Linked DNA regions of Salinivibrio kushneri. The protein of the gene in region 2 binds, or shares a complex with, the protein of the main gene of each other region. Links are inferred from orthologs where the notes say so. Each region holds a gene or a part of one and is shown on either strand. Other genes may lie near its edges.

What was found. Proteins that work in one complex are often made in the same cells at the same time.
Region 1: the proteins of N8M53_RS02565 (region 2) and sspB are in contact, whole or in part, in a crystal structure (PDB 1YFN), measured with the Escherichia coli proteins. The link is inferred for Salinivibrio kushneri from one-to-one orthologs.

The regions. Positions count from the first base shown.
Region 1 is NZ_CP114588.1:339,760-345,480, forward strand. What follows is about bases 1-2,933. They hold sspB (ClpXP protease specificity-enhancing factor), read left to right. Parts: upstream 1-1,169; coding sequence 1,170-1,697; downstream 1,698-2,933. Other genes in these bases: N8M53_RS01730 (cytochrome c1), read left to right, coding at 1-444; sspA (stringent starvation protein SspA), read left to right, coding at 532-1,170; pyrI (aspartate carbamoyltransferase regulatory subunit), read right to left, coding at 1,851-2,318; pyrB (aspartate carbamoyltransferase), read right to left, coding at 2,315-2,933. Outside these bases: more of pyrB, read right to left, coding at 2,934-3,259; argF (ornithine carbamoyltransferase), read right to left, coding at 3,474-4,481; N8M53_RS01760 (hypothetical protein), read left to right, coding at 4,802-5,020. UniProt on the Escherichia coli protein: Enhances recognition of ssrA-tagged proteins by the ClpX-ClpP protease; the ssrA degradation tag (AANDENYALAA) is added trans-translationally to proteins that are stalled on the ribosome, freeing the ribosome and targeting stalled peptides for degradation.
Region 2 is NZ_CP114588.1:515,208-523,627, forward strand. What follows is about bases 2,523-5,367. They hold N8M53_RS02565 (RseA family anti-sigma factor), read left to right. Parts: upstream 2,523-3,551; coding sequence 3,552-4,184; downstream 4,185-5,367. Other genes in these bases: nadB (L-aspartate oxidase), read right to left, coding at 2,523-2,605; rpoE (RNA polymerase sigma factor RpoE), read left to right, coding at 2,938-3,519; rseB (sigma-E factor regulatory protein RseB), read left to right, coding at 4,181-5,164; N8M53_RS02575 (SoxR reducing system RseC family protein), read left to right, coding at 5,161-5,367. In the rest of the region: N8M53_RS02550 (methyl-accepting chemotaxis protein), read left to right, coding at 1-908; more of nadB, read right to left, coding at 989-2,522; more of N8M53_RS02575, read left to right, coding at 5,368-5,658; lepA (translation elongation factor 4), read left to right, coding at 5,737-7,533; lepB (signal peptidase I), read left to right, coding at 7,548-8,420. UniProt on the Escherichia coli protein: An anti-sigma factor for extracytoplasmic function (ECF) sigma factor sigma-E (RpoE). ECF sigma factors are held in an inactive form by an anti-sigma factor until released by regulated intramembrane proteolysis (RIP).

The DNA of each region.
Region 1 (5,721 bases), 180 kb from region 2 along the record:
GGCGCGCAATACTTCGGTGCACCTGCGCCCGATCTAACCTTGGTGGCACGTGTGCGTGGCGTGGATTGGCTATATACCTATTTACGTTCGTTCTACGTCGACCCATCGCGCCCATTTGGGGTGAACAATACCGTGTTCCCGAACGTGGGTATGCCACACGTGCTCGAAGAGCTTCAAGGCACACCCCGTAAAGTGTACGAAACACGTATGGTGGACGGTGAGCCGGTGGAAGAGTTTGTTGGCCTCAAATCTGACGGTAACGGCGAACTCAGTGCCAGCGAGTACGATAATGCGGTGCGCGATCTGGTTAACTTCCTTGAATATTCAGGGGAACCGGTGAAGCTAGAGCGCCAGCAACTGGGCTGGTGGGTGATTGGTTTCTTCGTGGTATTCTTGATTTTGGCGTACTTCCTCAAGAAAGAATATTGGCGCGATGTGCACTGATCGGTTAATCTAGTGTGTTGCTAATCCGCAATGGGGACTTTAGGTCCCCATTGCTTTCTATTGATATTGAACATCCTGGAGGGGTTGATGGCTGTTGCTGCCAATAAACGCTCGGTGATGACGTTATTCTCTGACGCATCTGATCTCTATAGTCATCAGGTACGCATCGTCCTCGCAGAGAAAGGTGTCAGTGTAGAAATCGAGCTGGTGGATCCGAATAATCTGCCAGAAGATCTGGTTGACTTAAATCCTTATAACTCTGTTCCAACCTTGGTAGACCGTGAGTTAGCGTTGTACAACGCGGATATCATCATGGAATACTTGGATGAGCGTTTCCCTCACCCACCATTGATGCCGGTATACCCTGTTGCCCGTGCACAAAGCCGTTTGATGATGTACCGCATCAAGCGTAACTGGTATACCTTGGTTGACCAAATTATGGAAGGCAGTGCTGACGACGCCGACAAAGCGCGTAAGCAGCTGCGTGAAGAGCTTCTGGCTCTGGCTCCAGTATTCGCCGAAGATCCTTACTTCTTAAGCGAAGAGTTTAGCCTGGTAGATTGCTATTTAGCGCCGCTGCTGTGGCGTTTGCCTGCACTAGGCATTGAGCTAACTGGCCCAGGTGCGAAGCAAGTAAAAGATTACATGACGCGTCTGTTTGAGCGTGATTCGTTTCTCGCCTCACTGACAGAAGCTGAACGTGAAATGCGACTAACAGGTCAATAATGTCTACATCAGAATTTGCGATGACACCACGTCGCCCGTATTTAGTGCGTGCGTTTTACGACTGGTTACTAGATAACGATCTTACCCCCCACATGGTGGTGGATGCGACCTTACCGGACGTACAAGTGCCGTTTGATTACGTTAAAGACGGGCAAATTGTCCTCAACATCGCCCCGCGTGCGGTCGGTAACTTGGAATTGAGCAACGAGCACGTGTGTTTTAATGCGCGCTTTGGCGGCAAGCCCCAGCAAGTGCTGGTGCCTATGGCTGCGGTGCTCGCCATCTACGCACGTGAAAATGGCGCGGGCACCATGTTTGATATGGAGCCAGCCTACGCCCACGCTGATGATGAGGAGATGTTTGAACAAACCGCTCCATCCAGCGAGGGAGAAGACGACGAAGAGCCGTCTTTGGTGTCGGTCGACAGCGTTGATGATCCTGAAGCACTGCCGCAAGCGGATGACGAAGACGACACGCCGGCCACGCCAAGCAAAAAAGGCAAGCCGACGCTGACCGTGGTGAAATAACCGCGTCGCAAGTTCCCCTTGAAGGTGAGACACAAAAAACCAGCACCCAAGTGCTGGTTTTTTTATGCCTAGGCCTTACGCCTAGACCTTGTGCCCGCCGTGCGGGTAGCGAAGGTAAGGCGCCTCACGACGCCTGTATCCGCTGCAGCGGTATCAATGACGCTCAGTCATGATCTCGCGTGAGAACACCTTCTCACAGTATTTGCAGCGTAGCTTCACATCATCTGCTTCACTCAGCACGCGGAACGAGCTATCCACCGCCGGCTCACCGTGGGTAATACAGTTAGAGTTTGGGCAGCGGAACACGCCTTGAATGACTTCCGGCAAGGTCAATGGCAGCTTGGCCACCACTTGATAGTCTTCGATTTGATTGACGGTTGCCTGTGGCGCATACAGCGCGAGTTGACTGGCCTGATCTTCGCTGATCACCACGTTCTCGATTTTGATCAGATCTTTGCTGCCCAACGCCGACGAGGGGAGATTCAGACCAATGGTGATCCGCTGATCGCTACCGTGCATTTGAAACAGGTTTAAGATCTTAAAGCCAATATGCGCCGGGATATGATCGATCACCGTGCCGTGACAGATGGCTTCAACTTGTAGTTTGTTATCCGTGCTCATTTTGCAACTCCTTCAACCTGTTCGTTTAATACCAGTGCCAGAAGGGCTTCTCGCGCATAGACGCCGTTCTCAGCTTGCTCAAAGTAATAGGCGTGCGGGGTCTTATCGACATCCACGGTAATCTCATCCACGCGCGGCAGCGGATGCATCACCTTCATGTTGGGTTTGGCATCACGCAGCATACCCGCATTTAAAATGAACGCCGCTTTAATGTGCGCGTATTCTGATTCATCAAAGCGCTCTTTTTGCACCCGCGTCATATACAGTACATCCAGCTCAGGCACCACATCGGTGATGCTACTGTGCAGGCTATACGGGTGGCCCGCGGCAGTCAGCTCATCTAACAAATACTCAGGCATCGCCAGCGCATCTGGGGCGATATAGAAAAAGCGGTTCCCCTCGAATTTTGACAAGGCTTGCGTCAGCGAATGCACAGTACGGCCATATTTCAGATCGCCCACCATGGCAATATTGAGGTTATCGAGCCGCCCTTGGGTTTCGTAAATCGAGAACAGGTCGAGCAGGGTTTGGGTTGGATGCTGGTTAGCGCCATCACCGCCGTTCACCACCGGCACACCTTCAGAGAACTCCGAGGCCAACCGCGCCGCACCTTCTTTGGGGTGGCGCATCACAAAGCCATCGACATACGAGGAAATCACCCGTACCGAGTCGGCCAAAGTTTCGCCTTTTTTGCCTGACGAGGTATTGCCACCGTCGGGAAAGCCGATCACCGAGCCGCCAAGACGTTGAATCGCGGTTTCAAACGACAAACGTGTGCGCGTCGACGCCTCAAAAAAGCAGCTGGCAATCACTTTATTCTTCAACAGCGTCGGGTTAGGGCGCGCTTTAAGCTCGCCCGCCGTGGCGACGATTAACTCCAGCTCGTCGCGGCTGAGCTCGGGAATGGAAATAATATGTTTGTTATAAAGCGTATTGGCCATAACGCGAGTCCCTTTCTTTGCAGTGTGCTACAGGCAAAAAAAAACCTCCGAAACGGAGGTTTTTACGATCACGACCAATGCGGATACCGTCCCGCAATGGGGCGGATAAATCGCTGTTTGTGGGTGGAATAACCAACATAACTTCTGGCCGTGTAGTGAAATCTGGCCGAATTATACGCCCCTATTTATGTCGTGCAAGCAAAAGTGCAATCGTTTACGTGCTTGCGTTGACGAGTGTGGCAACCATCACAGCCTTGATGGTATGCAGTCGGTTCTCTGCCTGATCAAAGACGATCGACTGCTCAGATTCGAACACCGCGTCGGTCACCTCCAGCCCATTGAGCCCGTATTGATCGGCAATTTGTTTACCCACACCGGTCTCATCGTTATGGAAGGCAGGCAAACAGTGCATAAACTTAGCGTGTGGGTTTGCGGTGGCGGCCATCAAGCTTGGATTCACCTGATAAGGGGTGAGATCAGCCACACGCTGCGCCCAGGCCGATTCGGGTTCACCCATCGACACCCAGATATCGGTATACACAAAATCACACCCGTTCACCGCTGCGGTGTCTTCGGTTAAGGTGAGCGTCGCGCCCGTATTGGCGGCGATAGCTTGGCAGGCGGCAATCAAATCGGCCTCAGGCCAGTAGGCTTTAGGGCCAATCAGGCGCAGATCCATCCCCATCTTCGCCGCGCCGACCAATAGCGAATTACCCATGTTGTTGCGCGCATCCCCCACATACGCAAACGCGATTTGATTAAGCGGCTTGTCGCTGTGCTCTTGCATGGTGAGCAGATCGGCCAACACCTGGGTGGGATGAAAATCATCCGTTAAGCCATTCCACACTGGCACTCCGGAATGTGCGGCGAGCGTCTCGACCACTTCTTGGCCAAAGCCACGGTATTGAATGCCATCGTACATTCTCCCTAACACCCGCGCGGTGTCTTTCATGGTTTCTTTATGGCCAATCTGGCTGCCGCTAGGGCCGAGGTAGCTGACCTGTGCGCCTTGGTCAAACGCTGCCACCTCAAAGGCACAGCGGGTACGGGTCGACGTTTTCTCAAAAATCAGCGCAATGTTTTTGCCCGTGAGCTGTGGGGTTTCCTCCCCACGAGCTTTGGCCGCTTTAAGTGCGGCGGCATTATCAATCAGATCGTGGATTTGCTGAGGTGACAAGTCGAGTAAGGTGAGCAGTGATTGCTGGTAGAGGTCGCTTTTCATATCTATCTCTAAATAACGCGCCAAATTGAATATTAAATCGATATTTATGTTTAATTATTCTCTGATGGTAAAGCGCGTGCCAGCAAGATGCAAGTGACAAAACCGAGCATAAAGGCCATGAATTGACCAATAACACACCGTTTTGATGATTTTCTGACCGCGAAGGAGGGATTTAATCAAGCGCTGACAATGCTGATAAGTTGGCGACAAACTAGACAATCCTTTTACCGCCTTATAGCGAGAGAATGACAGGGCCGCGCGATGAGTACGAGATAGTGTTCATGTCCTCAAGGGCAAACGACAATACTAGGAAGGAGAACATGATGAAAACACAAAACAAAGCACTGACTCTTAGCGCACTCATGATGATGGTTGGCCTCGCCGGCCCCGCGATGGCCAACGAAGCGAGCCAACCACAAGGCGACCAACCCGTGGTAACCTGCCCAGACGGCGGCACGGATTGCGACACGCAGCCAATGCCAGAAGATGACAACAGCACCTGGCCGGCAGAAGACAGCCAAGACCCCGCCATGCAATAAGGCGGTAACCTCCTAAGCAAGCAAAGCGTGAGTGCCGCCACATTGGCGGCGCTTGTTTATCCGCAACACGCTAAGTGCTCAAAAAGCATACTGAATTCGCCCCCCTTACAGCTAGACACCCTGTGAGCCTTCCCCTATAATCCCATTCCATTCGGCCCCTTAGCTCAGTGGTTAGAGCAGTCGACTCATAATCGATTGGTCCCCAGTTCAAGTCTGGGAGGGGCCACCAGTCATAGCAAGGCGTAGCAGGTTAGTACCTACTACGCCTTTTTTGTACCTGCTGATTTTTAGTCAAACACTTAGTCAAACAAGGAACGGGTACAACTCCCGTTTTCGCATTAGAAAAAATCAGCGGAGTAACTCTGATAGATGCTCAACACTCCAATCCTGCTAGCAGTCCTCTTTCCACTTGCTTATACAAACGCCCACCAAAACGACTAACCCCCTGTGCCCTAGGTAACTTCTTGTACCCATCTCACAAAATATGGCTTATCTAACACTTTGGACAATAGCGCACGAAAACCAAAACAGCCCTTGATACACTAGCTTCAAATCTACCAACTCGATGGCGTGTTAGGTGCCGACAACTGATCGGCGGTAGCATGGCTAAACACTGGACGGTTAACCAGCTTATCGGTTAGATGCAGCCAAAAACGTGCGCGTTTATCCGTGACAGATTCACACTATCTCAGAACGGATGA
Region 2 (8,420 bases):
GGCGCGATGAGATCTCATTGATGGCCAAAGACGTCAACCAAATGCTCACCAGTGTGCAACAAATGGTGGTCGACGTAAGCCGTGCGGTGCAAGCGCTGAATCAAAGTGCAGAGCAGGTGGAATCTCGCACCGAGGAAACAGGCGCTGCCATGGCCACCCAATTAGATGAAACCACTCATGCGGCGACAGCGATGAATGAAATGGAAAGCACCATTCGTGATATCGCGGGCAACACGGATCAAGCAGCAGATAATGCGCGCACCAGCTTAAGCCGTGCGGAGAACGGGCAAAAAGTGGTCGATGATACCAAAGCGATGATCATGACACTGGCAGAAACCCTCAGTAACACCAGTAATGAGGTGCTTGAGCTGAGTAAGCTGTCTGAGACCATTGGCTCGGTGCTGGATGTGATTAAAGATATCTCCGAGCAAACCAACTTGCTGGCGCTTAACGCGGCGATTGAAGCGGCGCGGGCCGGCGAGCAAGGGCGTGGCTTTGCGGTGGTCGCTGATGAAGTGCGACAGCTGGCGACCCGTACTCGCGAATCGACCGATGAAATTTCTGGCATTATCACCTCGTTGCAAGAGCAAACCCAGTCGGTGTCCGAACGCATGGAGCAAAGCCGAGAAGATGGTGAAACATCCGTGGGTAAGGTAGAGGCGGCTTCGCAAGAGCTGTCGCAAATCATGGAAGATATGCAGAATATCATGGATATGAGCACCCACATTGCTACCGCAATAGAGCAGCAGAGCTCGGTGGCGAAGGAAGTCAATCAGAACGTGCACAACATTCAAGATATCGCGCAAAACAGCACGGAACGAGCGAACCAAAATCGCGAAGCGGCACACAAGGTGGCTGAAGAAGCGGCGCACCTTGAGCGTGCGGTGAGAGAGTTTAAAAGCGAATAAGCGCGATAATGTCCAGTAAAAAGGCCAGCCTTATGAGGCTGGCCTTCTTCATTCAGGGCCGAAGGAGTAGTCAAAACCCGCTAACAGGGCTGATCCGGGGTTAATATGGTAGGGCCGGATTGCTCGTTAGGCTCTGGGTAATCAATGGTGTAGTGCAGCCCACGACTTTCTTTTCGTTGCATCGCGCAGCGAACCATTAACTCCGCCACTTGTAGCAAGTTACGTAATTCCAATAGGTTATTTGAGACCCGGAAATTGGCGTAGTATTCGTGTGTTTCTTGCTTAAGTAATTCGATGCGGCGCAACGCGCGTTCTAACCGTTTGGTCGAACGGACAATGCCCATGTAATCCCACATAAAAAGACGTAACTCATGCCAGTTATGCTGGATCACCACTTCTTCATCGGAACAAATCACCTGGCTTTCATCCCATGGCGGCAGGGCAGTATGAGGCTCGATATGATCTGAGTGCGCTTGAATATGTTCCGCAGCTGACCATGCATACACCACGCACTCCAGCAGCGAGTTAGATGCCATACGGTTGGCGCCATGTAAGCCGGTGTAGCTCACTTCCCCAATCGCGTATAAGCCGGGTAAGTCTGTGGTGCCGTTTTTATCCACCATCACGCCACCGCACGTGTAGTGGGCGGCAGGGACAATAGGGATCGCTTCTTTGGTCAGATCGATGCCGTATTGCTTGAGCTTTTCGTAGATGGTTGGAAAATGTTTGATCACAAACTCTGGATCTTTGTGGCTGATGTCGAGATACATACAGTCAGCGCCAAGGCGCTTCATCTCGTAGTCAATCGCGCGGGCCACCACATCACGAGGGGCAAGCTCGCCACGTGAGTCGAAGTCTGACATAAACCGCGAGCCATCTGGGCGTTTAAGGTGCGCGCCTTCACCGCGCAACGCTTCAGTGAGCAAAAAGTTGCGCGCATCAGGGTGATAGAGGCAAGTTGGGTGAAACTGGTTAAATTCCAGGTTGGCGACGCGACAGCCTGCTCGCCATGCCATGGCGATGCCATCACCGGATGATACATCTGGATTGGACGTATATTGGTACACTTTGGATGCGCCGCCTGTCGCAAGCACCACATAGTTAGTGCGCACAGTTTCAACCACTTCTTGGTTTCGGTTCCAGATGTAAGCCCCAAGCACGTGGTTAGCGCCACCTAAGCCAACTTTTTTACGGGTGATAATATCTAGCGCATTGTGCCGTTCGAGCAAGGTGATATTTGGGTGCTGACGGACATTGTCTTGCAGAGAGTTTTGCACGGCCATGCCTGTGGCATCTGCAGTATGCAAAATGCGTCGGTGACTATGACCACCCTCTCGGGTGAGGTGATAACGTGGGGTGTCATCATCGCTGTCTTCTTGATCGAACGGGACACCGCCATCGATTAACCATTGCACACAATCTTTCGCGTTGCGGGCAATAAAATCGACCACGTTTGTATCACAGATACCTGCGCCGGCAATTTGGGTATCTTCGACATGAGACTCGACCGAGTCTTGCTCGTCAAACACCGCGGCAATACCGCCCTGTGCGTAAAGCGTTGCCCCTTCGCTGAGCGGGCCTTTGCTTAATACAATCACCTTGTGGGTTGGCGCTAAGCGAAGCGCCAATGATAAGCCAGCGGCACCACTGCCGATGACTAACACGTCACATTGATGTTCTTGGGTTGTGGTCGTCATGATCCCTAATCCTCTTTCTGCGCCCCCAATGTTACACCAATTTGACGCTGCCGCGCGCGGTAAGATCAAATCCAAGTCGGCTTGGGTGAAAGTTTGCAACCATGGTACGGTTCGGGCGACAATGCCCCCAGCCAAAGACGTTCCCTTTGGCCATTCCGTCACAGTAATGTGATTTAACACATAATAAAACCAACATGGTGAGGAACTTTTCGCCGAGCAGGCTATCGAAACGTGTGCGAAAGCTCGCAAGCGGGTTTAACCGCGCTCTGACAACGTCGGGCCTAGAATTTCGATAATCGGGCGGAAAGATCAACCAAGGAGTAAACGCTCGAATGGGCGAGCAGCTAACCGACCAGGTTCTAATAGAACGTGTACAGAATGGTGACAAGCAAGCTTTCAATCTGTTAGTCGTCAAATATCAGAATAAGGTATGTAACCTTATCGCCCGCTATGTAGGCACACACAGCGGTGATATTCCGGATATTGCGCAAGAGGCGTTTATTAAAGCCTATCGTGCACTGCCGGGGTTTCGTGGCGAAAGTGCGTTTTATACTTGGCTGTATCGCATTGCAGTGAATACCGCGAAGAACCATTTGGTGGCGCAAGGACGACGACCGCCAGGCAGTGATATTGATGCCGACGAAGCAGAAAATTACGAAAGTGGGGGTTCTTTAAAAGAAATATCGAACCCTGAAAACTTGATGTTGTCAGATGAATTGAGACAGGTGGTGTTTTCGACGATAGAAACACTGCCCGACGACTTAAGAACCGCAATTACCTTACGTGAGCTCGATGGGCTCAGCTATGAGGAAATTGCACAGGTAATGGATTGTCCAGTCGGTACGGTGCGGTCGCGTATTTTCCGAGCGCGTGAAGCGGTTGAAAAACGCATCCGACCACTGATGAAACGGTAACGAGTTTTACTGGCTGCATGACGGTGACTTGAATGACGGATAGAGAAAAAATTTCAGCGTTGTTGGATGGCGAATTAGTGGATACCTCAGTGATCCACGACATTGAGCGAGATGATAACGCACAACAGACTTGGAGTGATTTTAGCACCATTCGCGATGTGATGCGTGGTGATGCTCCTAGCTCGTTGCAATGGAACATTGCCGATTCTGTGGCGTCCGCGCTGGAAGCAGAACCTGCTTATCATGGTGATCACCTTGATAGTAATGTGCTACCGATGCACGAGGCGCAACCGCGTCCGGAAAAAGCGCGTCGTCACTTACCAGGGTGGCTGCAACAGCTGACGCAAGTAAGCGTCGCTGCCTGTGTCTCGCTGGCAGTGATTGTCGGTGTGCAGCAGTATAACCAGTCTGAATCGAGCTCGCCGGTGGCCAGTACCCAAACCCAACCACCAGTACTCGAAACCATTCCTTTTGCCGGTGCTGCTGAACCCGTGAGTTTGAGCCGTAATGATTTGCGTGCCACGCCCTCGGAGGCAGAACTGATGGAGCAGCGTCGTCGCGTCAATGCAATGCTCAAAGACTATGAATTGCAGCTGCGCTTGAATAAGGATAGGCTGTCTGATCATCAGACTATGGCACCGTCGACAAGCAGTAATAAACAATGAAAAAAATTCTGATCGGTGCGCTTGCGCTGGTCAGTTTGATGTCAGCGCAAGCCTCGGCCGAACCCTCTGCCGAGGCTTTGTTACATCAAATGGATACCGCAAGCGATACCCTAGATTACGAAGTGTCCTACATCTTGGTAGGTAAAAACAGCCTCGAGCCGCTTCGCTTTCGTCATGCCCAAGTTGGGGAGCATGCCTACGGTCACCTCATGTATCTTAGTGGCCCGCCTCGTGAAGTGATTCGTCGTGGCGGTGAGATCAGCTACTTTGAACCCGGTTACGACCCCTTCACCATTGCCAGTGATCATATGGTGGCACCTTTGCCCACCCTGATTCAGGCCGATATCGATGTACTGGCTAACCACTATGACTTTGTATCGATGGGACATGCGCGTGAAGCGGGGATGGATTGCCAAGTGGTGCGCATTACCCCGAAAGACGGGGAGCGCTATTCGTACGTACTATGGCTAGATGAGAACAGCAAGTTGCCTGTCAGGGCGGATTTGCTCGACCGTGACGGCGACCCACTAGAGCAATATCGCGCCTTGTCGTTAGTGGTTTCACCGCAAATCAGTGCCTCGATGCAAAAGCTGGCGGAGCTTAGCTTGCCGCCGGTACTGACCTTGCCTCAGGCGACGAAGCGATCAGCGCTTGACTGGAAGGTGACTGGGCTGCCTGATGGGTTTGAGCCAGTGTATAGCAATCGCCACCGCTTAATGATGACCAAGCGAGCAGTCGAGAGTCAGATGTTTAGTGACGGTTTGTTCAGTTTTTCGGTGTATCTTGCCAAAGCCGATGATGTCTCGGTTCGCCAGCAAATTGTTCGTCAAGGTCGACGTACACTGCATAGCGTGACCAGTGGCAACGCAGAAATCACCGTTGTCGGCGATATTCCGCCTGAGACAGCCAAACGGGTGGCGGAGTCTGTTCGTATTACTGCTATGCCTGCGAGTCAGTCAAAACAGAAGGTCGAACCATGATCAAAGCATTGGCAGAAGTCACCGGTTACCAAGATGGTTGGTTGTCATTGGCCTGTCAGCAACAAACCAGTTGCGGCAGCTGCCAGTCACAAAGCCAATGCGGTACTGGTATTGTGTCCAAAGCGCTTCCTGGTAAGGTTAAACATCTTAAAGTACGTGCCCCAAAACCCTTACCGGCCGGGACCTTAGTTGAAATCGGCTTGGGGGAGGCGACGTTATTACGTTCCGCCTTATTGGTCTACATGGTGCCTTTGGTGATGATGCTAACAGGGGCACTGCTCGGGCAATTTTTATTCGCCACGCTTGCCGGCAGCGGTGAGGGTGGCGTCATCGCGCTCAGCCTGGGGCTGGGGGCGGTTGGCGTGGGCCTTGCACGTTACCTCGCTCCGCGCATCGGTACCCAAGATCAGCAGCAGCCCCAACTGTTACGCGTGATGGGGGAGCCGGTCTCAGATTTGTCAGTCATAAATACCACACAGCAGGATAGCGACTAGCCACTATTTTCGGTAGAATCCCGCTCACTTGATCTTAGGATCCCATTCTTATTGATAACGAGTAAGTCACACCAACACATGAAGCATATTCGTAACTTTTCGATCATCGCCCATATTGACCACGGTAAGTCGACGCTTTCTGACCGACTGATTCAAGTATGTGGCGGCCTAACTGACCGGGAAATGGCAGATCAAGTTCTTGATTCAATGGATCTGGAACGTGAACGCGGTATCACCATCAAAGCACAAAGTGTGACACTGAACTACAAAGCCAAAGACGGCGATGTGTATCAGCTCAACTTCATCGATACGCCAGGGCACGTTGACTTCTCGTATGAGGTGTCACGCTCGCTCAAGGCGTGTGAAGGTGCTTTGCTGGTGGTCGATGCAGGACAAGGGGTTGAAGCACAGACGCTGGCCAACTGCTACACCGCCATTGATATGGACCTAGAAGTAGTGCCTGTTCTGAATAAAATTGACTTGCCGGCTGCTGATCCTGATCGCGTGGCGCAAGAAATTGAGGACATTGTCGGTATTGAGGCCATTGACGCCACCCGCTGCTCGGCGAAAACCGGCATCGGCGTTGATGATGTCCTTGAAGATATTGTACGCCAGATCCCGCCACCTGAAGGCGATCCTGAGGCGCCAACCCAAGCACTGATTATCGACTCTTGGTTTGATAAATACCTCGGCGTGGTGTCTTTGGTGCGCATCCGTGAAGGCTCGCTGAAAAAAGGCGACAAAGTGAAAATCATGAGCACGGGCCAGGAATGGAACGTGGACAGCATTGGCATCTTCACGCCTAAGCGTAAAGAGCTTAATGGCCTGCAAACCGGTGAAGTTGGCTGGGTGATCTGTGGGATCAAAGATATCCTCGGCGCACCAGTGGGCGATACCATCACCCATGCTAAAAATGGCTGTGAAAAACGCATTGAAGGTTTCCAGCAAGTGAAGCCGCAAGTATATGCAGGGCTTTTCCCAATTTCATCGGATGATTACGAAAGCTTCCGTGATGCCTTGGATAAGCTGAGCCTCAACGATGCTTCTTTGTTCTTTGAGCCGGAAAGCTCGGCGGCACTGGGCTTTGGTTTCCGTTGTGGTTTCCTTGGCATGCTGCACATGGAAATCATCCAAGAGCGGTTGGAGCGCGAGTATAACCTCGATCTTATCACCACGGCTCCGACTGTGGTGTACGAGGTGACTCAAAATGATGGCGAGGTCATTTACGTCGACAGCCCATCCAAACTGCCACCTATCAATGATATAGAAACCATTGGTGAACCGATCTCGCGCTGTAATATTTTGGTGCCGAGTGAATTTGTCGGTAACGTCATTTCACTGTGTGTCGAAAAGCGTGGTGTGCAGGTCGATATGGTCTATCACGGCAACCAAGTGGCGCTGACCTATGACATTCCGATGGCTGAAGTGGTCCTCGACTTCTTTGACCGGATTAAATCGACCTCACGTGGTTACGCATCGTTAGATTATAACTTCGAGCGCTATGAAGTGTCTGATATGGTGCGAGTGGATATCCTCCTAAACGGTGAACGCGTCGATGCGTTGGCGATCATCACTCACCGTGCTCACGCCCAGCCGCGTGGTCGCGAGTTGGTGGAAAAAATGAAAGAGTTTATTCCTCGCCAACAGTTCGATATTGCTATCCAAGCCTCGATTGGCAACCATATTATTGCCCGTTCGACGGTGAAACAGCTACGCAAAAACGTGACCGCGAAGTGTTACGGTGGTGACGTGAGCCGTAAGAAGAAACTTCTGCAAAAGCAAAAAGAAGGTAAAAAGCGAATGAAGCAGGTCGGTAATGTCGAACTGCCGCAAGAAGCCTTTTTGGCCATTTTGCACGTGGGCAAAGATAAATAACGACGGATTCCATTATGGCCAATACGTTTTCTTTGATTTTAGTGCTGGTGACCTTGGTCACCGGCATTGTTTGGGCGTTAGATAAATACCGTTGGGCACCGCGCCGCCGCCAAGCGGCAGGGGAAACCCTCAAGGTGTCAGCGCGTGAACTGGATGCCGAGCAAGTGGCAAAAGTGGCGCCTCAACCGAGTTGGGTTGAAAATATGGCGTCTATTTTTCCAGTGATCGCGGTGGTACTGGTACTGCGCTCGTTTATTTATGAGCCGTTTCAAATTCCATCTGGGTCGATGATGCCCACCTTACTGGTAGGGGATTTTATCTTGGTGGAAAAGTTTGCCTATGGCTTACGTGATCCGGCTTTTCATACTGAAATTGTCGAAACCGGCAAACCAGAGCGCGGTGATATTGTGGTGTTTAAATATCCGCCTCAACCCAATATCGATTACATTAAGCGCACGGTCGGGCTGCCCGGTGATACCGTGGTGTATGAAGACAAGCGCCTGTGTATTCAGCCGAAGGGTGAATCCCAGTGCCAGCCAGTGCCGATTGATGACATCCAGCCAAGCGAGTTTGTTCAAGCGGGTATTAACTTGGTACAAGCGCAGGAGCAACTGGGTGAACAACCTCACCAGATCCTTGTCCACCCGAAAAAACGTGACCGCGTGAGTGCATACCAGCCACGTCCAGGCGTCAACCGCTGGGTCGTGCCAGACGGGCACTATTTTATGATGGGTGACAACCGTGATAACAGCGCAGATAGCCGCTTTTGGGGCTTTGTCCCTGAGCGTAATCTAGTGGGTAAAGCCGTTGCTATCTGGGTCAGCTTTGAATTTGAGCGCCCCAGTGATAGCTGGCTACCGTCGTGGGTACCGACAGGCATTCGCTTT